DNA from 2 places in the Yinghuangia sp. YIM S10712 genome. Region 2 is predicted to be linked to the other one. Evidence: riboswitches for the same ligand, from Rfam matches in the RefSeq annotation. Region 2 holds a riboswitch; the other holds the start of a gene.
The links. Region 2 has a riboswitch for glycine ahead of gcvP (aminomethyl-transferring glycine dehydrogenase). Riboswitches for the same ligand answer to the same signal wherever they lie in the genome.
Positions count from the first base shown of each region.

Region 1 (10,995 bases), on a different contig from region 2:
ATCTTCGGCCGGTGCTCCTTGGCCAGCCGCTCGACCTCGGTCATGTCGACCAGTCCGGCGGCGTCCACCTTGTAGGAGACGACGTTGTACTGCTTGCCGGAGAAGTTGAGCTTCATCCCGTGGGTGAGGTGCCCGCCGTTGGCGAGGTCGAGGCCGAGCACGGTGTCGCCGGTCTGTAGGAGCCCGAAGTACACGGCCGCGTTGGCCTGAGCGCCCGAGTGCGGCTGGACGTTCGCGGCCTCCGCGCCGAAGAGGGCCTTGAGGCGTTCGATGGCGAGGTTCTCGACCACGTCGACGTACTCGCAGCCGCCGTAGTAGCGGCGGCCGGGGTAACCCTCGGCGTACTTGTTGGTCAGCACCGACCCCTGGGCTTCGAGAACCGCGACGGGCGCGAAGTTCTCGGAGGCGATCATCTCCAGGGTCGACTGCTGGCGGTGCAGCTCGTCGGCGACGGCGGCGGCGACCTCAGGGTCCACCTCGGCCAGCGGACGGTCCAGGATCGTCACGGTTGGTCAGCTCCTCGATCGGGGGCTCAGGCGCCGGTGAAGGCGTTGTACTCGGCTTCGGACATCAGGCCGCCGGTCTCGGCGGCGGGGGTGTCGAGTTGCACCTTGATCAGCCAGCCGTCGCCGTACGGGTCGGAGTTGACCAGGCTCGGGTCGTCCACGACCGCGGCGTTGACCTCGACGACCTCGCCGTTCGCGGGGGCAAACAGGTCGCTGACCGACTTGGTCGACTCCAGCTCGCCACACGGCTCGCCCGCGGTGACGCGCGCGCCGACCTGGGGAAGCTGGACGAAGACCACGTCACCCAGGGCGTCGGCGGCATGCTTCGAGATGCCGACGACGGCCGGGCTGGTGTCCGTCGTCAGCCACTCGTGGTCCTTGCTGAAGAGCAGGTTCCGGGGTGCGCTCACGAGTCCATTCTCCTCTGTTGTGCGGGGTCCCTGATCCTCAGGGGTCTTGGTGACGTGTTGGGGCTTTTGTTGGCAGGTGTTCGCCGGTCACGCGCGCCGGTAGAACGGCAGCTCGACGACGTCCACCGGCTCCGCGCTGCCGCGGATGTCGACCGCGAGGCGCGTGCCGGGCGCGGCGCTGCCCGAGGGGACGTACGCCATGGCGATCGGCGCCCCGAGCGTCGGCGACGGCGCGCCCGAGGTGATCGTGCCGATGGTGTCGCCGGACGCCGGGTCGAGGACCGCGTAGCCGGCGCGCGGCACGCGTCGTCCCGGCGAGCGCAGGCCGACCAGAGTCGCGCGGGGGCCCTCCTTCTCGCGTGCGGCGAGGGCGTCGCGCCCGACGAAGTCCTCGGGCTTGTCGAGGCGCACGACCCGGCCCAGGTTCGCCTCGTACGGCGTGACCTCGGTCGTCAGCTCGTGCCCGTACAACGGCATTCCCGCCTCCAGGCGCAGCGTGTCGCGGCACGACAGCCCGGCCGGGACCAGGCCGTGGCCCGCACCGGCCTCGGTGAGCGCGTTCCACAGCCGCTCGGCGTCGCCGGGCGCGCAGAAGAGCTCGAAGCCGTCCTCGCCGGTGTAGCCGGTCCGGGCCAGCAGCACGTCGACGCCCGCGACGGTGGCGCGGTCGGCGGCGTAGTACTTGACGGCGTCCAGGTCGAGGCCGGTGAGCGGCGCAAGGATCTCGACCGCGCGCGGCCCCTGCACGGCCAGCAGCGCGTAGGCCTCCGAGAGGTCGGTGACCTCCGCATCGAAGTCCCCCGCACGGTCGAGGAGTTCCGCGGCGACGACGGCCGCGTTGGAGGCGTTCGCGACGACAAGGAAATCGTCCTCGGCGAGGCGGTAGACGATCAGGTCGTCGAGGATGCCGCCGTTGTCGTCACAGATCATCGTGTAGCGGGCGCGGCCGACGCCGATTTTGGAGACGAAGCCGACCAGCGCGTGGTCGAGCGCGCGGGCGGCCTCGGGGCCGCGCACGGCGATCTCGCCCATGTGGGTCAGGTCGAACAGCCCCGCGGCCTCGCGTACCGCGCGGTGTTCGGCGCTCTCGCTGCCGTAACGCAGGGGCATCCGCCAGCCCGCGAAGTCGGTCATCGTGGCGCCGAGGGCGTCGTGGACCGCGTCGAGGGGGGTGCGGCGCTGTGGCGTCGGGCCGGCCGGTGCGGTGGACGTCATCGCTGGGCTCCTCGCGGGGTGGTGATTCCGGTGGCATCTGGTGGGATTCGTCCGTGATCGCACCCTATGTTCGGGGCTGGTGCGGGCATGCCGGAAACCGGCTGTGACACGGGACGGAACGAAAGGATCGGGCGGTCCACAGAGGGCTCCCTTGTAGGGCGCGGGCATGCGGGGCATGCCGGACGCGCCGACGGGCGGGTCGCCTCCCCCTCTGTCGTGGACCTGAGAGCTTCACGCGCGATCGCCGCCCGGGGATCGGGCGCCGACGGCGGCTTGCACCATGGGTGAGCCCCGCCAAAACGGCACGGGACTGCTTTCCAGAGTCGCCTCACCCGCGCGGTACATGGGCCTGAGAGTTTCCGGGGAGGAATTGCTCCTTCGGCGCCCCGGCCGCAGACGCACGCGCGCCGCTGCCGAGGACTCTCCCGCGTGGGGTCGAGAGCCGGTGTGAAGTTGTGCGCGCATGCTATCGGTCGCCCACGACGTGCACCGGCTCCGGGCACCGGATTAGCGTGGGCCGCGACAAGACACCCAGCGAACAAGGAGTCCCACTCATGGCGACCACGCGCACCGCCACCACCAACTGGAAGGGCCCGCTGATGGGCGGCTCCGGGACCGTGTCGCTCGACTCGTCCGGGGTGGGGACGTACGACGTCTCCTGGCCGTCGCGGGCCGAAGCCGCGAACGGCAAGACCAGCCCCGAGGAGCTGATCGCCGCCGCGCACTCGTCGTGCTACTCGATGGCGCTCTCGCACGCGCTCGCGGGCGCCGGCACGCCTCCGGAGTCCGTCGAGACGAAGGCGAACGTCACCTTCCAGCCCGGCGAGGGCATCACCGGCATCGCCCTGTCGGTGCGGGCGCGTGTTCCGGGCCTCTCCGCCGAGGACTTCCAGGTCGCCGCGGAGAACGCGAAGGCGAACTGCCCGGTGAGCAAGGCGCTGGCCGGCGCGCCGATCACGCTGGAGGCCGAACTGCTTTCGTAGCAGGGGGAGTTCGTTCACGATGCGGCGGGGATCCGAGACGGGTCCCCGCCGCTTCCGGCACCGCACTAGGCTGGTGCGCCCCGCGTCAACGGCGAATCAGGAGGTGGCCGTGGCCTTCCCGGCGAACCACGTTGAGCGCTGCCTCGTCGCCGCGCTGCACGACACGTCGCGCACCGCCGAGCTGTTCGACGCGCTCGCGGAGGGCGAGGTGTGGGTGCCGCTGCCGGCCGGGGGAGGCCCGCAGGACACCGAACTCACCTTGCCCACGACGGAGATAGCCGGCGGGCACTACGTGCCGGTCTTCAGCTCCGAGGAGCAGTTCCGGCGCATTGCCGGCCCGATGGCCTTCACCGTGGCCCCGGTCCGCGAATTCGCGCGCGGGCTGCCGCCGTACATCGGCATGGCCGTGAACCCCGGTGGCGAGGTGGGCTTTCCGATTCCGCCGCAGGGCGTGCTGGAGCTCGCGCGCGTTCCGGGCGCGGGTTCCGCGGGGGCGCGCGTCACGCTGGCCGAACCGGCCCCGAACGAAGAGCCGTACGTCCTTCTCGCCGCCGCCGCCGAGGAGTTCGCCGCCACCGCCGTGGTCCTGACCGCCCGGCGCGCCCTCGGCGTCGTCGAAACCGACGCGCCCTGCCTGTTCATCGGTGTCGAACTCGACCGCTGGCAGGAGCAGGACCGCCGCGAGACGATCGCCGCACTGGAGCGCGCGGTCGGCCGGGCGGGATCGCCGTGGCCGGTCAACCTGGTGCTGATCGACCTCGCCCAGGACCCGATCGGCGACTGGATGCTCGACGCCGTACGCCCCTTCTACGAGCGGGCTTTCTAGTCCCCCGGCCGCGGCCCCGCCGCGGCTCTACGATGAGCTCGTCGTCACGCAGCGCAGACGGAGGGGACTGTGGCGTTTCCCGCCAATGAGGTGGAGCATGCCGTGCGGCAGGTCGCGCCGCAGGGCTACGAGGCGTACGAGCGGTTGCTGGAGGCTCTCGCCCGAGGCCACGTGTGGATGCTCCTGTGGCAGGGCGAACCCGGCAGTCCGGACGCGCAGTACGGCAACATGGAGGTCCACGGAGCCCGCTACGCCCCGGCGTTCACCTCCGAGGAGCAGTTGCGCGAGAGCCGCTGGGACCGGGGCTGGGAGGTCCACGCGGTCGTCGAGATCGCCGGGACGCTGTATCCGGACCACTGGGGCATCTGGCTCAACCCGCACCGGCAGGGCGGCGGTGTCGGTGTTCCGTGGCTTGATCTGTGGCGCATCGTCGGTGGCCTCGACAGACTGCCGCCCGGCCCGCTGCGCGTCGGTGAACCGCTCGTGGACGACTCGGCGTTCTGGTCGACGCTGAGTTCCGAGCTCGCGGCGTCGGGGGTGGTGCGCGCGGCGCACCGCGCGTACGTCGAGCCCGCTATCGGTGCTCCCCGCCTCGTGATCGGGACGCGGCTGGTCGACAACGACCCGGCGACGGTCGACCGCATGACGTTCGCGATGTCGCGGGCGGCCGGGATGCTGCGGGGCATCACCATGTCGTCGATCACCTTGGACGACCAGTACAACCCGATCGCCAAGTGGATGCGGGAGAACACCCGTTCGTTTTTGTGAGTTCCGGCCACCGGCGGGGCCGCAGGCGGGGCAGCCGCCGTACGGTCCCCCCGGTCCGTAGCCGACGGCCGTGCGGCGACACCTCAACCCCGCTCGATCGCCGTGCCGATCAGGCCGAGCGGCGGGCTGCCGAGGTCGAGCAGGGCGGTGTGGAAGCGTTCCGGGGTGAAGCCGTCACCCCATTCCTTCCTGGCCACGTCGCGCAGGTCGAGGAGCGCGAGCTTGCCCCACGTGTAGCAGCCGTAGTTTGGGTCGAAGGTGCCCCGCCGGGCCTCGCCGGCCGCGCCCGCACGGGCGAGGTGGGCGTCGGCCATGAAGCGGCGCGTCGACTCGGCGACGTCCATCGTGCCGGTGTGCAGGCCGATCGCGGACGCGAGCCGGGTCACGCGTACGAGCGCCTCCAGGCACACGCCGATCGCGTACCTCGGATCGTCGGCGCGGAAGCCCTCCTCGACGAGGAGTTCCTCGGTGTAGTGCGCCCAGCCCTCGCAGAACGTCGACGAGTGCAGCACCCGGCGCACGTCCGACGATGCGCGCCGGAGCGCGCGCCCGTGTGCGAAGTGGCCGGGCGCCACCTCGTGCGCCGTGATGGCCGGAAGCGTCGTACGGCTGAAGAGTGTGAGCCATTCCTCGGCCTCGTCGGCCGGCCAGTCCGGCTCGGGCGGCGTCACGAAGTACCACGACGGCGCCTCGGCCTCGCCCGGCGCGTTCCACGACATCATCGCCACGGACCAGCGCATCGACTCCGGGGCCGGGCCGACCTCGCACACCCCGTCGAGGTACGGCGCCAGCCGCTTCTCCCGGCTGAACGCGATCACCTCGGCGGTCAGCGCCTGCGCCTCGGCCACGATGCCCTCGGGGCCAGGGTGGTCGGCCAGCAGTTCCGGGACGATCTCCGCCACGCCGCGGCTCGCGTCATACGCCTCGCACGCGTCGGCCAGCATCTCGCGCAGCCGGTTGCGTTCCGCGTCCGCTCGCTCGGCGAGCGTGCCCAGGTCGACGGCCGTCGCCTCGCTCGACCCCATCAGGCGCGTCAGCGCGGGACCGCCGAGAGCAGGGTCGGGGTCGCCGTCGCGGGCGGCTGCCTCCAGATGCGCGACGAGCCTGGCCAGCGCGGCGAGTCCGCGCGTGCCGTTCTCGCCGTCCTCGGGCCGGACCGCGGCGGCGTGGCCGCGGGCGGCGGGGAGCAGCGCGTCGGCGACGGGCGCGGGTACGCGATCGAGCGAGGCGAGCGCCATGTCGACGGCGTCGGGCCACTGCGCGAGGTGCCGGGCACGAGCTTCGGCGCGTTCCTCGGCCGGGGCGTAGTGCTTGTCGTAGAAGGCGAGTTCGAGGTTGTTGATGTGCATGCGCGGGTCACGGCGGTGGAGTTCGAGGTCGCCGTACACGATGCGCGCGTGCTCCTCGAAGACGGCGAGGTGCGCCTCGTCGTGGGGGTCCCGCAGCGGTGCCGAGCCGGTGCCGAGTGCCGCGAGCCCCGCGCGGACCCCGTCGGGGGAGAGGTCTTGGATCCTCCCGTCGTATTCGTGCAGGCCCGCGCCTTCCCGGGCGCGCGCGACGGACAGGTCACAGAGGGCTCGAAGTCGGGCGTCCATGGGCGCGAGGCTACGGCGGCCCAAGCCCGGCGCGGGGCGATATCTCGCGGATGCATCCGCATGGGATGCGTTGACGCGGCCCGAGCGAACGGTCGTGCGGCCAGGCGGAACCGGTCGTTCCGGCCTGCCCGACTTGGGTAACCCCGTCGGGACTAGACTTCGGAGCGCAATGGCCTACTTCGATCATGCGGCGACCACTCCGATGCGCCCCGAGGCGGTCCGGGCCATGACCGGACAACTCACTGTGCTCGGCAACCCGTCGTCCCTGCACGCTTCCGGACGCCGGGCCCGCCGCGTCGTCGAAGAGTCACGCGAGATCCTTGCCGAGGCGGTCGGCGCTCGGCCGAGCGAAGTCGTGTTCACCGCAGGCGGCACCGAGGCCGACAACCTCGCGGTCAAGGGCCTGTACTGGTCGCGCGTCGCCGCCGCGCCGAACCGTCGGCGCATTCTCGCGTCCCCCGTCGAGCACCACGCCGTCATGGATGCGATCGAATGGCTCACCGCGGGCGAAGGTGCCGTCGTCGAGTGGCTGGACGTCGACGCCGACGGCCGCGTGCGGCCCGACGTGCTGCGTGCCGCGATCGCCCGCGATCCCGACAGCGTCGCCCTGGTGAGCGTCATGTGGGCGAACAACGAGGTGGGCACCGTCCAGCCGGTCGCCGAACTGGTCGAGGTCGCCCACGAGTACGGCGTTCCGATGCACGCCGACGCGGTCCAGGCGGTCGGCCAGATCCCGGTCGACTTCGCCGCCTCGGGCCTGGACGCCATGACCGTCTCCGGGCACAAGCTCGGCGGCCCGCTCGGCTGCGGCGCGCTGCTGCTGGGCCGCAACATGACGCCCGTGCCGCTGCTGCACGGCGGCGGCCAGGAGCGCGACGTGCGTTCCGGAACGCTCGACACCCCCTCGATCGCCGCGTTCGCCGCCGCCGCGGAAGTCGCCGTACGCGAACAGCCCGAGTACGCGGTGCGGGTCGGCGAACTGCGCGACACCCTGGTCCGGCGCATGCTCGAAGAGGTCCCCGACGCCGAACTCAACGGCGACGCGCGCCTCGACCCGGCCCACCGCCTGCCCGCCAACGCGCACTTCTCGTTCCCGGGCTGCGAAGGCGACTCGCTCCTGCTCCTGCTGGACGCCCGCGGCATCGAATGCTCGACCGGCTCCGCCTGCTCGGCCGGGGTCGCCCAGCCCAGCCACGTGCTGCTCGCGATGGGCGCCGACGCCGCCCGCGCGCGCGGATCGCTGCGCTTCAGCCTGGGCCACACGTCGACGATGGCCGAGGTCGACCGGCTGACCGAGGCGATCGGCCCGGTGGTGGCCAGGGCCCGCATGGCGGGACTGACGTCGCAGCGCCGCTGACGCGGCGCCGTCGGTGACGTTCGACGGCGCATCGCCCGATGGGCGCGAGTCGAGGCCTGGTCCGGTGGTCGGACGGCGCCTCACGCAGCCGACGGCCGCGATCGGGGGTCGTGTTCGGCACCGGGACGACCACGCACCCGGCGGCTCGCCCGCGGCGACGCCGGTGCGGGAGTCCTCGGGCACCACGCACCCGCGGCCCCGCCGTCGCCCCCATCGCCCTGACCGGTGCTCCCGCGGCCCGTGGCCCGCCGGGCGGGCCCGGCGCCTGCCGCGGCATCGAAAACCCACGCGAAAGAGCCGGTCCGAAGCCCGTACCCTGGACGGGTTATGACTGACCCCGCCATCTCCCCGACCCCGGACGCGTGCGAGCTCATCCCCGCGCTGCCCGAGCCGGGCGAGACCGCCGCCCCCCGTCCCGCCCGGCCCGCCGACTCCGCCGCGCGGCCCCTGCGCGTGCTCGCCGCGATGTCCGGCGGTGTCGACTCCGCCGTCGCGGCGGCCCGCGCGCACGAGGCGGGGCACGACGTGACCGGCGTGCACCTGGCCCTCTCGGAGAACCCGAAGTCGTTCCGGACCGGTGCCCGCGGCTGCTGCACGCTGGAGGACGCGCGCGACGCCCGCCGGGCCGCCGACGTCATCGGCATCCCGTTTTATGTGTGGGACCTGGCCGAGCGGTTCCGCGAGGACGTCATCGAGGACTTCTTCGCCGAGTACGAGGCCGGGCGCACACCGAACCCGTGTCTGCGCTGCAACGAGAAGATCAAGTTCGCCGCCCTGCTCGACCGCGCGCTCGCCCTCGGCTTCGACGCGGTCTGCACCGGCCACTACGCCGTGCTCGTCGACGGCCCCGACGGCCGTGAGCTGCACCGCTCTTCGGACCACGCGAAGGACCAGTCGTACGTTCTCGGAGTCCTCGACTCCGACCAGCTCGCGCACGCGTTGTTCCCGCTCGGCACCGACACCAAGGACGCGGTGCGTGACGAGGCCGAGCGCCGCGGCCTGGCCGTCGCCCGCAAGCCCGACAGCCACGACATCTGCTTCATCGCCGACGGCGACACGCAGGCGTTCCTCGCCACGCGGCTCGGCCGTACGCCCGGCGACATCGTCGACACCGACGGCACCAAGCTCGGCGAGCACGACGGCGCCTACGCCTACACCGTCGGGCAGCGCAAGGGCCTGCGCATCGGCCGCCCGGCGGCGGACGGCAAGCCGCGCTACGTCCTCGACATCTCGCCGGTCGACAACACCGTCACGGTCGGCCCGGCCGACGCGCTCGACGTCGGCGCCCTGACCGGCATCCGCGCCCGCTGGTGCGGACGGCCGCCGACCGGGACGCTGGAGTGCACCGCCCAGGTCCGTGCCCACGGCGACGAGTACCCGGCCGTCGCCGAGTTCGACGGCGACCGCGTCACCGTGCGCCTGCGCGCCCCGATCCGGGGCGTCGCGCGGGGCCAGGCCGTCGTCCTGTACGAGGGATCACGCGTCGTCGGCTCCGCCACGATCGACGCGACCACCCGCGCCGCGACCGTCTGAAAACCGCCCGGGGGACGGGGAGTTCAGCCCGCAGGCCGGCAATTCGGACCGACGGACACCGCCTCGCGGCGTGCCGATACCGGCCCGCCGTTCTCCCGCTCCGCGTTCGATGAGCCGTACCTGTGCGGACTCACGACCGACATCTCGCACCGCGGCCTGAGCCTTCGTCATACTCCGCCCGCCGGAGGCGAGTTCGGTGACCGGCTCGGATGCCTCCCTCGCAGGGCAGTTGACGCCTGATCCCTCCGTGATCAACCCGTCACCCAACGCGTTCGCCGGGCCGAGTGTCGCGCACGGGGTCAGTGTTCGCTCACATGGCCGCAATATCCCGTTACCACGAAGGCAACTTCGGTGACTGGGTGGGTAAGAGTAGGTAGCGAAACGACTTTTCGGCCTGCGATCCCCGCGCAGTCCGGGCTTTCGCGACGTGCACGTGCACTCTTCGAGACTCGGGGGCTTGGGAGGGGAGCGATGGCCGCAATCGTGCTGGTGCACGGGATCGCACAGGAGTTCAGGTCGGCCCGCAGCCTGGAGGACGAATGGCTGCCCCGGCTGGCCCGCGGCGTCAAAGCCGCCGGCTACCCGGAGACCGCCGACCGACTGTGGAAGTACCGCCAGACCCGCCGCGGCATCGACGCCCGGATGGCGTTCTACGGCGACATGCTGCGCCGTCACCCGTCACAACCGGACGCCGCCGAGGCCGACGGCCTGCGCCAGGAGATGGCCGACCGCATAGGCCGCGAATGGCTCGACCGGGCCGCCGCGCGCAGTTCCGCACCGCCCGAGCGGCAGCGGGCCGCGCGGGAGATCGCGCGACTGGAGGGCGGCCCCGACCAGACCGGCCGCACGGTCGTCCTGTCGCCGACCTGCGGGCTGTCGGGCCTCAAATGGTTCGCCGCGGACGGACCCGGTTCGGCGGGCGTATTCGTCAACAAGGCACTCGCACAGCTCACCCGCTACCTCACGGACGACACCACCCGTTCCCGGGTCCTCGACCGCGTCGCCGCCGACATCGGCTTCGACACCCGCGTCGTCATCGGCCACTCACTCGGCGCGGTCATCGCGTACGAGGTCGCCCACCGCCTCCGCCGCCCGCTCCCGCTGCTGATCACCCTCGGCTCGCCCCTCGGCCCCGACACCGTGATCGACGACTGGGTGCGTCCGCAGCCCGCGCAGCCCCCGTCGTACGTCGAGCGCTGGATCAACCTCGCCGACCGCGACGACCTCATCGCCGCCGAGCCCGTCCTCGCCCGCCTCTTCCCCGGCCCCCGCCAGAACGGCGGCCCCGAACTCCGCAGCGGCTACACCCTCGAACACGGCGCCGCCCCCCACAACCCCGACTTCTACCTCATGCGCCCCGAAATAGGCCGCACGGTAGGCCAGGCCTTCGCCGCCTGACCCCTTCTGTTCCCACTCCCAACCCCTGTCCGCACCGCGACGACGCACAGCTTCGGCAGCTCGACCGGCGGACCCGAGGCTCGGCGGGCCGATTGGTCGGCTCTTCGCCACGCGGGATGTCAGTCGATCCGGTGTTCCCACCGCAGTGCCGAGTCGCCCTCGATCGAATATGTGTGGGCCTTCGCGGTGACCGTCAGCCGAACCGCGCTGACGTCGGGTTCTCCGGCGTTGTGCCAGGCCGTCACGGCGGCTTCGATTGCGTCCCAGATTGCGACGGGTCCACCCTGGCGTACGATCCACTCTTCGCCGCCCTCTGAGAGGGCGGCGAACGATTCCCGGCGGGTGTCGAACAGGTAAGTCGTCGCTCGGCCGTCGCCGCTGCATGCGCGTACGAACTGGACACC
Region 1 is NZ_JBPKBI010000005.1:195,217-206,211, reverse strand. Features, by position in the region: gene glyA (serine hydroxymethyltransferase) at 1-506, opposite strand, end outside; gene gcvH (glycine cleavage system protein GcvH) at 533-916, opposite strand; gene gcvT (glycine cleavage system aminomethyltransferase GcvT) at 1,004-2,131, opposite strand; glycine riboswitch at 2,459-2,569, opposite strand; gene ACRX5W_RS14420 (OsmC family protein) at 2,686-3,114, shown strand; gene ACRX5W_RS14415 (enhanced serine sensitivity protein SseB C-terminal domain-containing protein) at 3,224-3,940, shown strand; gene ACRX5W_RS14410 (enhanced serine sensitivity protein SseB C-terminal domain-containing protein) at 4,010-4,708, shown strand; gene ACRX5W_RS14405 (DUF885 family protein) at 4,792-6,303, opposite strand; gene ACRX5W_RS14400 (cysteine desulfurase family protein) at 6,473-7,660, shown strand; gene mnmA (tRNA 2-thiouridine(34) synthase MnmA) at 7,988-9,193, shown strand; gene ACRX5W_RS14390 (hypothetical protein) at 9,665-10,591, shown strand; gene tgmC (ATP-grasp peptide maturase system methyltransferase) at 10,711-10,995, opposite strand, start outside.
Region 1: another riboswitch for glycine. It lies ahead of gcvT (glycine cleavage system aminomethyltransferase GcvT); the one in region 2 lies ahead of gcvP (aminomethyl-transferring glycine dehydrogenase).

Region 2 (10,995 bases):
CGTGCGCGACCAGGCCTCCGGGGCCGGTGTAGAGGACCGGGTAGTGCGGCGCGAGGCGGCGCGCGATGTAGTTCGCGCCGAGCACCGCGACCTGGGTGGCGCGCTTGAGTCCGTCCGGGCCCATGAGGCGCAGGTACGCCCACGAGATCGGCAGGATCGCCGCCGAACCCCACGGCGCCGCGGAGATCGGACCGACACCCCCGGCCGGGCCGGCGGCGGGCTGGAGCGGGTGGTTCGGCAGGAAGGGCGCGAGGTGTTCGCGGACCGCGACCGGTCCGACGCCGGGACCGCCGCCGCCGTGCGGGATGCAGAAGGTCTTGTGCAGGTTCAGGTGGGACACGTCCGCCCCGAACCTGCCCGGCTGCGCGAGGCCGACGAGCGCGTTGAGGTTGGCGCCGTCGACGTAGACCTGGCCGCCCACCTCGTGCACGAGCGCGCAGACGTCGCCGATGTGCTCCTCGAAGACGCCGTGCGTCGAGGGGTAGGTGACCATGAGCACCGCCAGGCTGTCGCGGTGCGCGTCGACCTTGGCGCGCAGGTCGTCGAGGTCGACGTCGCCGTTCTCGCCGGTGCCGACCACCACCACCCGCATCCCGGCCATCACCGCGCTGGCGGCGTTGGTTCCGTGCGCGGACGAGGGGATCAGGCACACGTCGCGTGCGGTGTCGCCGTTGGCGCGGTGGTAGGCGCGTACCGCCAGGAGGCCGGCAAGCTCGCCCTGGGATCCGGCGTTGGGCTGCAACGAGACCTTGTCGTAGCCGGTGACGCGGGCCAGCGCGTCCTCCAGGCCGCCGATGAGCTCCAGGTAGCCGGCCGCCTGGTCGGCGGGGGCGAAGGGGTGGATGTCGGCGAACTCCGGCCAGGTGATGGGCTCCATCTCGGCGGTCGCGTTGAGCTTCATCGTGCACGAGCCGAGCGGGATCATGCCGCGGTCGAGCGCGTAGTCCTTGTCCGCGAGGCGGCGCAGGTAGCGCAGCATGTCGGTCTCGGAGCGGTGCGCGTGGAAGACCGGGTGGGTCAGGAAGTCCTCGGTGCGGGCGAGGTCGGCCGGCAGCGCGTCGGGGGTCTCGGCGTCGAGCGCCGCGACGTGGTCGTGGCCGCAGTCGACGTCAGCGGTGCACGAGAAGGCACCGTTCGGCGAGAACGCCCGCCACACGGCCGCGAGATCGTCGCGCGTGGTGGTCTCGTCGCAGCTCACCGAGACGTGGTCGGCGTCGACGCGGTACAGGTTGACGCCCTCGGCGCGCGCGGCGGCCACGACCTCGTCGGCGCGGCCGGGAACGCGGGCGAGCACCGTGTCGAAGAACCGCCCGTGGACGACCTCGACTCCGTCGTGGCGCAGCCCGGCGGCGAGGACGACGGCGAGGCGGTGGGTGCGCCGGGCGATCGCGGTGAGGCCCTCGGGGCCGTGGTAGACGGCGTACATCCCGGCCATCACCGCGAGCAGGACCTGCGCGGTGCAGATGTTGCTGGTGGCCTTCTCCCGGCGGATGTGCTGCTCGCGTGTCTGGAGCGCGAGGCGGTACGCCTGGTCGCCGGCCGCGTCGACGGAGACCCCGACCAGGCGTCCGGGCAGCGAGCGGGCGAACTTCTCGCGCACGGCCAGGTAGCCGGCGTGCGGGCCGCCGAATCCCATCGGGACGCCGAAGCGCTGCGTCGTCCCCACCGCGATGTCGGCGTCCATCGCGCCGGGCGACCGGAGCAGCGTGAGGGCGAGGAGGTCGGCGGCGACCGCGACGAGGGCCCCGCGCGCGTGGGCGTCGGCGATGAGCGGGCCGAGGTCGCGCACGTGCCCGTCGGCACCGGGGTACTGCGCCAGCACGCCGAAGAACTCACCGTCGGGCAGGCCGTCGGCGATGTCGGCGAGGACCACCTCGATGCCCAGCGCCTCGGCGCGGGTGCGCACGACGGCGATGGTCTGCGGCAGGCAGTTGGCGTCGACGACGAAGACGTCGGACTTCGCGCGGCCCGCGCGGCGGGCGAGGGTCATCGCCTCGGCGGCCGCGGTGCCCTCGTCGAGCAGCGAGGCGCCCGCGACCTGGAGTCCGGTCAGGTCGCACACCATCGTCTGGAAGTTGAGCAGCGCCTCCAGCCGTCCCTGGGAGATCTCCGGCTGGTACGGCGTGTACGCGGTGTACCAGGCCGGGTTCTCCAGAACGTTGCGCAGGATGACGGGCGGCGTGTGCGTGCCGTGGTAGCCGAGGCCGATCATGGACCGCAGGACCGTGTTGCGTGCGGCGAGCCCGCGGAGCAGCCCGTGCACCGCCGCCTCGCCGACAGCCTCGGGCAGGTCGAGTCGGTCGAGCGTGCGGATGGCCCCGGGCACCGCGGCGTCCGTCAGCTCGTCGAGCGATCCGAAGCCGATGTGCGCGAGCATCTTCGCCTGCTGGTCGGCGTCGGGACCGATGTGCCGGCCGCTGAACGGCGACGCGGCCTCCAGAGCGGCGAGGCTGCCGGCACCGGAGCGCGCGGGCGCGGCGGACGGGGGCTGAGTGGGCGGGGACGAGCTCACTGTGGAGGCCTCCAGGTTCGCGGAGAAGGACACGCGGGTGCGCGTGGCCCGGCGCCTGTCTGGACGGATGTCTCCGGACCGGCCCGCGTGGCGTGGCGCGTGCGATCGCGGGGCGCGGGCCCGAGGCGGGTACTCGGTCGTACTCGCTCGCCGGGCCTGACGGCCCTCTTTCGCCCGCAACGCCGCAAGCGCGCGCGCCACGCCGCGCGGGCCCGGAGAGATCCACCGGACAGGCCCTTGCGGCCTCCCCCTCTGTCATCGGTACCTGAGAGCTTCACCCGCTCGCCGCCGCAAATAGCCGCGGGCCGAGGCTTTCACCGTCGGTGAGCCCCGCGCCGTCGCGCGGGACTGCTTTCCAGAGTGCCCATGGCCGCGCGGTACGGGTGCCTGAGAGATTCCGGGGAGGGGTTGCTCCTTCGGCGCCCGGCTCGTCGGCCGGGACTCTCCCGCGTGGCTGTCGGTGCGGCCCCAACGCTACCAGTGCGGCTTTCGGGGCGACGGGTCAAGATCCGCCCGGACGTACGAACCACCCCCGGGAGCGAGACGCGAGGCGGCGGCACGCGGCCTGCCGCGAGATTGCGTCTGGCGGCCGCGCCCGTGCGTCTCGCGCCTGACCGGTGAGAGGTACGAGGCGGGCAACGGCGGGAGGCGACGCGCATGGACCGAGAGCAGCCGCTGCGGATCGCGGTGATCGTGGGGAGCACCAGGGAAGGGCGTGTCGGTGCCAGGCTCGGCCGGTGGGTCGCGGACGCCGCGGGCCGGAGGCGGGGTTGGGCGCCGGTCACCGTCGATCTGGCGGATTTCGACTTCCCGTCCCGCTTCCCCGAGCGTGCGACGCCTGCGATGGCCGACTTCGCCGGGCGGATCGCGGAGGCCGAGGCGTTCCTCGTGGTCACCCCGGAGTACAACCGCAGCTTCCCGGCGTCACTCAAACAAGCGATCGACTACGCGTACGACGAGTGGCGGGCCAAGCCTGTCGGTTTCGTCTCATACGGTTACAAGACCCGCGGACTTCTCGCGGTCGAGCACCTGCGGCAGGTCTTCGGCGAACTGCACACCGTGACGATGCGCGACACCGTCGGCGTCGATCTCGCCGCCGGCCTGGACGGGCAGATCGGCGGGCTCGGCGACGGGCCGGGAGCGGGCGGCGAATTGGAGCCGGCCGTCGACACGCTCCTCGAACAACTGTCCTGGTGGGCGCACGCCCTGCGGGACGCCCGGGCGGCGCGCCCCTACGCCGCGTGACCCCCTTCTCCAAGGCAAAGACACCGAGATTCCGGACCACCGATGAGAACCGACCACGACGACAGTCATACCTGGCGAGGACGCGGTCGAGACCCCCGAAAAGGACACACGATGACCACGCACACATCCGGCCTGGCGATCGAGACGCAGGGGCTGGTGAAAGTCTTCGGCACCAACCGAGCCGTCGACGGCATCGACCTCAAGGTGCCCGCCGGCAGCGTCTACGGCGTGCTGGGCCCGAACGGCGCCGGGAAGACCACGGCCGTGAAGATGCTCGCGACCCTGCTGCGGCCGGACGGCGGCGAGGCGTACGTCTTCGGCCACTCCGTCCTGCGCGAGCCCGACGCGGTGCGTTCCCGGGTCAGCCTGACCGGGCAGTACGCGTCGGTCGACGAGGACCTCACCGGTACGGAGAACCTCGTTCTGCTCGGCCGTCTGCTCGGCCACCACAAGACGTTCGCCCGCAAGCGCGCCGCCGAGCTGCTGGAGGCGTTCGGCCTGACCGCGGCAGCCGGCCGCCAGGTCAAGACGTACTCGGGCGGCATGCGCCGGCGCATCGATATCGCGGCGAGCATCCTCAACACGCCCGACCTGCTGTTTCTGGACGAGCCCACGACGGGCCTGGACCCGCGCAGCCGCAACCAGGTGTGGGACATCGTGCGGGCCGTCGTCGCGCAGGGCACGACCGTCCTGCTCACCACGCAGTACCTGGAGGAGGCGGACCGCCTGGCCTCGCGCATCGCGGTCATCGACCACGGCAGGGTCATCGCCGAGGGCACCCCCGGCGAGTTGAAGTCGTCGGTCGGCGCCGGGGCGATCCACCTGCGTCTGCGCGACCCCGAGCAGCGCGGGGACGCCGAGCGCGTGCTGCTGAAGGTGCTCGGCTCGTCGGTGCAGGTCGGCGCGGACCCGGTCGCGCTCACCGCGGCGGTGCCGAGCCACGGCACCGAACTGGGCGCGGCGGAGGACGCGGCGCGCGCACTCGCCGAGCTGGCTCGCGCCGGGATCACCGTGGACGACTTCTCGCTGGGCCAGCCCAGCCTCGACGAGGTGTTCCTCGCACTCACCGAATCGGATCTCCCGTCCGCCCGCGCCACCGCGGGTGACACCACCACGACCGCGAAGGAGTCGGCAGCATGAGCACGGTCGTCACCAAGGACAAGGACGTCGACCTCGACACCCCCGCGCCGGTCGCCGTGGAGGACCTGGCCGCCGTCTTCGTCTCCAAGGAGCGCCCGCCGCGGCCCGGCCCGCTGTCGGCGTCGGTGACGTTCGGCTGGCGGGCCATGCTGAAGATCAAGCACGTTCCCGAACAGCTTTTCGACGTCACCGCGTTTCCGATCATGATGACGTTGATGTTCACCTACCTGTTCGGCGGCGCGCTGGCCGGGTCGACCAGCGAATATCTCCAATTCGTGCTGCCGGGCATCATGGTGCAGAGCATCGTGATGATCACGATGTACACGGGTGTTTCGCTCAACAACGACATCGAACGCGGGGTGTTCGACCGCATCCGTACGCTGCCGATCTGGCGGCCCGCGGCCCTGGTCGGAATGATCCTGGGCGACCTGCTGCGGTACGTGCTCGCGTCCGCGGTCATCATGACGGTCGGCCTGATCCTGGGCTTCCGTCCGGACGGCGGCGTGCTCGGCGTCCTGGCCGGCATCGCACTGCTGGTGGTCTTCTCGTTCGCGTTCTCGTGGATCTGGACCATGTTCGGGCTGCTGCTGCGCAGCGAGAAGTCGGTCATGGGCGTCAGCATGATGGTGCTGTTTCCGCTGACCTTCCTCAGCAACGTGTTCGTCGACCCGGAGACGATGCCGGGTTGGCTGCAGGCGTTCGTCGACGTCAACCCGATCACCCACCTGGTGAGCGCGGTGCGCGATCTGATGGGCGGTGACTGGAACACGTCCGAGACGCTGTGGGTGCTGCTCTTCTCGGCGGTCTTCGTCGCGGTCTTCGGGACGCTGACGATGCGCCTGTACAACCGCAAGTAGGACGAACCGCCGCGCGGGATCGCCCGGTGCCTCACAGGCGCCAGGCGATCCCGCGTTCCGCGCGGTACGAACACGCCGCGCCCGTCGAGACGTTCTCCCGCAGATGCGCCGCAAGCCCCGGGTGTACGGCATCCATGCGCCGCAAAGTGTCCTTGATGCGCGCGGTCACCGTCTTGCGCGCGCGCTCGGCCTCGTCGCCCAGCCTTCTGGCCCGCCCGCCCAGGCCGGCCGCCGCCCTCAACTCGTCCAGCAAGGCCGCGCGTTCGCTGTCGTACGCGGCGGCACGGGCGTCGTCGCCGAGCTGCGTCGCCCGGTCGATCTCCTCGTCCAGTCGTGCGAGGCGCTGCCGGTAGCGCGCCTTGGCCTCGTCGTCGAGGACCGGATCCCCGCCGAGTCCCCGGGCCGCGACCACCACGTCACCGCCCGCGGGATCCAGCAGGCGTACGGCAGGCACCTCGGTCCCCGGGCGGCCCAACAGGTAGTGCAGGTCGCGGAGGCCCTTGGCGTCGGGCATGTGCGCGGTGACCCCGCCGAACACGAGCTCCCACACCGGTCCGTCGAGACGGAACCGGGCCGGGGCACCCGTGTCCGCGGCGGTCGGCGCCGCGGCCGTGCGCCCGGCCCCGCGTTGTTCGGCCGCCGCGATGGACTCCCTTGCGCGCGCGGCCCATTCGGGGACCTGGCACATGCCGATCGCGCGTCCGTCGGCCTCCGCACGTGCCATCGTGTCGCGTGCCGCCGCGAGGTCCCCGGGCCCGCCGCGTGCCGCCAGCGCGAGGGCGAGACGCGACCGCGCGTACACCGCCCATGGCCGGGCCCGGACACGGTCGGCGCTCTCGGCCGCGGCGGTGAAGCCGGCCACCGCGTCGTCCCAGCGCTCCTGGCCGGCGTCGACCACGGCCGCCCACAGGACCATAGGGCCGCTGATGTCGCAGCCGAACAGCGACACGGCCCACTGGTCGCGGTAGGGAGCGATGGCGCGTCTCGCCCGCTCGCACAGCTGGGGGTCGCCCGAACCGGCTGCGGTGAGGGCCAGGAACCGCAGCCACAGCGGCGCGTACACCCGGTCGAACGGGTCCTCGCCGCCTGTCTCGTCGAGCACTTTGCGCAGGTGGCGCAGGGCTGCGCCGGTGTTCCCGCGCTCGACGTCGGTCAGTGCGACGAGGAGCCGAGGGTGGTCGTGGTCACGGCGGGCGAGTTCGTCGCGAATCCGGTCGAGCTCGTCGGGGCGGCCGTGCAGGAACGCGATCGTCCAGCGCATGTGCGCGGGCAGGTGCCGGTAGGGCGAGTGTTGGGCGTCGTCGTCCTCGAACAGGCCGACCGCGGCGTCGAGATGGCGTTCGGCTTCGGCGAAGCGGCCGCACAGCGAGGCGATGAGGCTGGAATCGATCGAGGCGGACATCAGGAACCGCGGCTGCCCGGAGCGCTCGGCGGCGGCCACGAATGTGCGGAACTGGTCGAGGTACGCCGGATCGCCCATTTCGAGCAGCGTCACCCAGCGCATCGACGTCGCGTGCAGCTCGATCTCCACATCGCGCTTGCGGCGCCCGACGGCGATCATCTCGTCGGTGAGCGGCAGGCGTTCGGCTGCCGTGCCGGGCCCCCAGATGGTGTCGTGCGTCGCCCACAGGCTGAACCCGAGCGCGTCGTCGTCGGCGCCGCGCCGGGCCACGACGGCCAGCCGGACGCCGAGTTCGCGCGCCAGGCGGTCGACGGCCACCCCCTCGCCGGCTTCGCCGACGCTCCGGTCGTGGCCGATGAGGCGGCGATGGGCTTCATGCACGACGGCGGCGACCTCGGCCCGGCGCGGGATGCTGCCGTCGCGGTACACCGTGAGGGCGACCCGGGCGAACAGCTCCGGGTCACCGTGCTCGCGGGCGGCTTCGAGTGCGCGTTCGAAATACTCCCAGCCCGCCGGATCGCCGCTGCGCCGCAGCGATCCGCCGAACCCGAGGTGGACGAGAATGCGCCGGGGCACGTCGTCGATCAGCTCCGCGACCTCGCTCGCCCGCCGCATGTGCCCGATCGCCTCGTCGAACGCGAGACGGCCTTCGGCGTCCTTGGCCGCGTCGTCCAACAGGTCGACGGCCCGTTCGGGGGGCAGCTCCGGGCCGGCGAGGTAGGCGTGCCGGGCCAGATCGGCGGGGACCGACCGGCCGCCCAGGCCGGGGGCGGCGGTCAACGCGCGCACGACATCGGCGTGCCTGCGGCGGGCGTCGTCCTCGTCGAGGGCGTCGTACAGCGTCTCGCGTACCAGGTCGTGGGCGAACTCGAAGCGGCCTGCGCCGAGCACGACCACGAGCCTTGCGGCGACCGCCTGTTCGAGCAGACGGTCGACGTGCGGGGCCGGCGCGCCGTCGGCCGCGGCCAGCGTCCGCCGGTCGAAGGAACGGCCCAGCACGGCTGCGGTGGTGAGCAGTTCGACCACGGGATCGGGCAGTTGCGAGAGCCGGCGGCGCACCGCCTCCCGCACTCCCGGCGCGACCGCGGCGACGTCGCCGCCGCTCGCCCACAGGCGGGCGGTCTGCTCCACGAAGAAGGGGTTGCCACCGGTACGCCGGTGGACCTCGTCGACCACGTGCGGATCCGGGACGCGGCCCGCCGTACGCTCCACGAGCGCGCCCACCTCGTCGCGCGCCAACCCCGTCAACGTGACCGTGGTGGCCTTCGCAACGAGGGGCAGAATCAGCGAACGCAGCGGATGCCCCGGCGACTCGGCCTCGGCGTCGCGGTAGGTGCACATGATCAGCAGGCGTTCGAACCAGGCGTGTTGGGCGGCGAACTCGAGCAGGCGCAGGGACGCGGTGTCGGACCAGTGCAGGTCATCGAGCACCACGACGACCGGCCGGTCCTGCGACGCACCGACCAGGAGCGTGGTGACCGCGTCGTACACCCGGAAGACCTCGCCGCGATGCTCGTCGCCCCCGTCGGCCCCCGGCGTCTCGCCGAGCAGCCCCGCAAGGCTCCCGCCGGCCTCGCGCGCGGCGGCCTCCCACTCCGTCGCCCCCAGCGCCCGCCGAAGCGCCCGGACGACCTGCACCCACGGCCAATAGCCGGGCGCGTTGTCGGAGTCCCAACACGACCCGCCCAGCACCAAAGCCCCGCGCTGCCGGGCCTCCTCGGCAGCCCCGGTCACCAGCGCGGTCTTCCCGATCCCGGCCTCACCTGTCACGAGCACCAGACCACCGTGGCTCTCGACGGCCCGCTCGACGTGAGCCCGCAACAACCCGCTCGCGTGCGCACGCCCGATGAGGCGCGCGTGTGATGGCTTCATGTGAGCGCGGATCTCTCCGAGTCGACGGGAACGGCAGTGCAGCCTATGCAGACGCACTGACATCCCGCACACGGCTTTCACCGGGGGCCGGGACCGTCCGGCCGGGACGCGGAAGAAGCGGGCGGGCGCGGCGGCGAACAGCCGGCAACCGGACGCCGCGAGCCCCGGCAGCGCGGCCCCGCGGCTCGGCCGCGCTCCCACGGCATCCGCGCGACGGCGCTGTCGTCGGCGTGGTGCCTGGTCGCGGCGGGCGTCGTGTCGGCCGCCTGCGCGGTCGGCCCGGCCCAGCCCGCGGCGCCGTCCATGAGCGCGCGGCGACCAAACGGGGTCGGTTCGGGTCCGGGAGTACGCGGGCGCATGCATCACGTCGTGACGATCTCGGCCGGTCGTACGATCACACCGCGCGGCACGCCCGGAACCCGCACAAGCGCAACTCACCGACGAGGTACGCCTCGGGCGTCCCGGCCTGGACACGGCCGCTCGCATCCGCACCCCGCACGCGCTCAACCGCGCTCGTCGTCCTCCGACGCCCCTGCCGTTCTCTCACCCGCCCGCCTGGCTGCGACCGGGGCGAGCGGCAGCGGCTCCGATGCACGCAGGGCCGGGTCGTCGACCGCGAAGGTGCGGATGCGTCCGGGGGCCGAGCCGGGCGTCTCGAAGCGCACGGTCACCCGGCCCACCCCGCTCCCCTGCACCCAACCCGGCCCGTGCTCCTCGTGCACGACGTCCTGGCCGGGACGCCAGGGATGGCCCGCTGAGCGCCCGGGATGAAACACCGGAACACGTCCGTACGCTCCGACCTCCGGATCGTCCGGCCCCCCGGCGTCCCTCGCGCTGTCCGGGCCGGGCACTCCCTGTCCGCCGACGGGCTCGACCATGCCCCGACTGTCGCCGGCTCCCCCGACGTCGAGGGGCCCAGCCGAGAACACGTCGGGCATGGCTGGAGGCGGCCCCTCGGGAGCGACGGCCCCTGCCGCACGGGCCGTCCGTGCGGGGTGCGCATGGTCAGCGGCGTCCCGCTCGTCCCCGCCGGCGCCAGGCGCACCGCTATCGCCCGCCGCCACATCCCGGCCGCCGACGGCGGTTTCGCCGCGTCCGGCGCTGTGCCCGTCCTCGACCGCATCCCCGGCGGGTCCTGTTGCGGCGTGCCCGCCGACAGCCACACCCTTCGCGGGCCCGACCGTGCCGCGACCGCCGATCATCTCGCCCTCGCCGTCGCCAGTGGCGGCCACCGCGTCGGGTGTCGGGTCGTGGAGCCGGGGGACGGCCGTCTCGCCGGCTCGGACGGAATGCGGACGAGCAAGATCGTCCCGGTTGTCGAACGGCACCGCGTCGCGGCTCGCGTCGGCCGCCGTCGGCACGGCCGTTGCGGTGCCGGACTCCCCTTCCGCCGCCGGCGTGCTCTCCGGCGCATCCGTGTCCGGTTCCTCCGTCTCCGCTGCGAACAGATCCTGCTGGGCGAAGTCCGCGAGCGACGCGACCCCGACGCCCAGCAGGCGCAGGCCGCCTGTGAAGTCGACCTGGGCGGCCAGGCGCTGGGCGGTCTCGCGGACGACCGCCGGGTCGTCCGTCGGTGCGCGGAGGGTTTCGGACCGGGTGAGCGTGCTGAAGTCGTACCGCCGCATCTTGACGACCACGGTTCGGCCGGTGCGGCCCGCCGCACGCAGCCGCTCGACGCAGCGTGCCGCGAGGCGGTCGAGCTCGGCGGCGATGCGTGTGCGGTCGACGAGGTCGACTTCGAAGGTGTCCTCCACCGAGATCGACTTGGCATCGCGTTCGGCGACCACCGGGCGGTCGTCCAGGCCCCGCGCGTGCTCGTGCAGCGCGCGGCCGTGGGCCTGGCCGAACAAGCGGATCAGTTCGTCGAGGTCGGCGGCCGCGATGTCGGCGACCGTGCCGATGCCCACCTTGCGCATGGCCTCCGCGGTCGCGGGCCCCACGCCCCACAGCGCGCGGACCGGCAGCGG
Region 2 is NZ_JBPKBI010000004.1:75,744-86,738, forward strand. Features, by position in the region: gene gcvP (aminomethyl-transferring glycine dehydrogenase) at 1-2,440, opposite strand, end outside; glycine riboswitch at 2,761-2,875, opposite strand; glycine riboswitch at 2,878-2,971, opposite strand; gene ACRX5W_RS12400 (NADPH-dependent FMN reductase) at 3,170-3,757, shown strand; gene ACRX5W_RS12405 (ATP-binding cassette domain-containing protein) at 3,869-4,897, shown strand; gene ACRX5W_RS12410 (ABC transporter permease) at 4,894-5,754, shown strand; gene ACRX5W_RS12415 (ATP-binding protein) at 5,786-9,028, opposite strand; gene ACRX5W_RS12420 (DNA polymerase IV) at 9,532-10,995, opposite strand, start outside.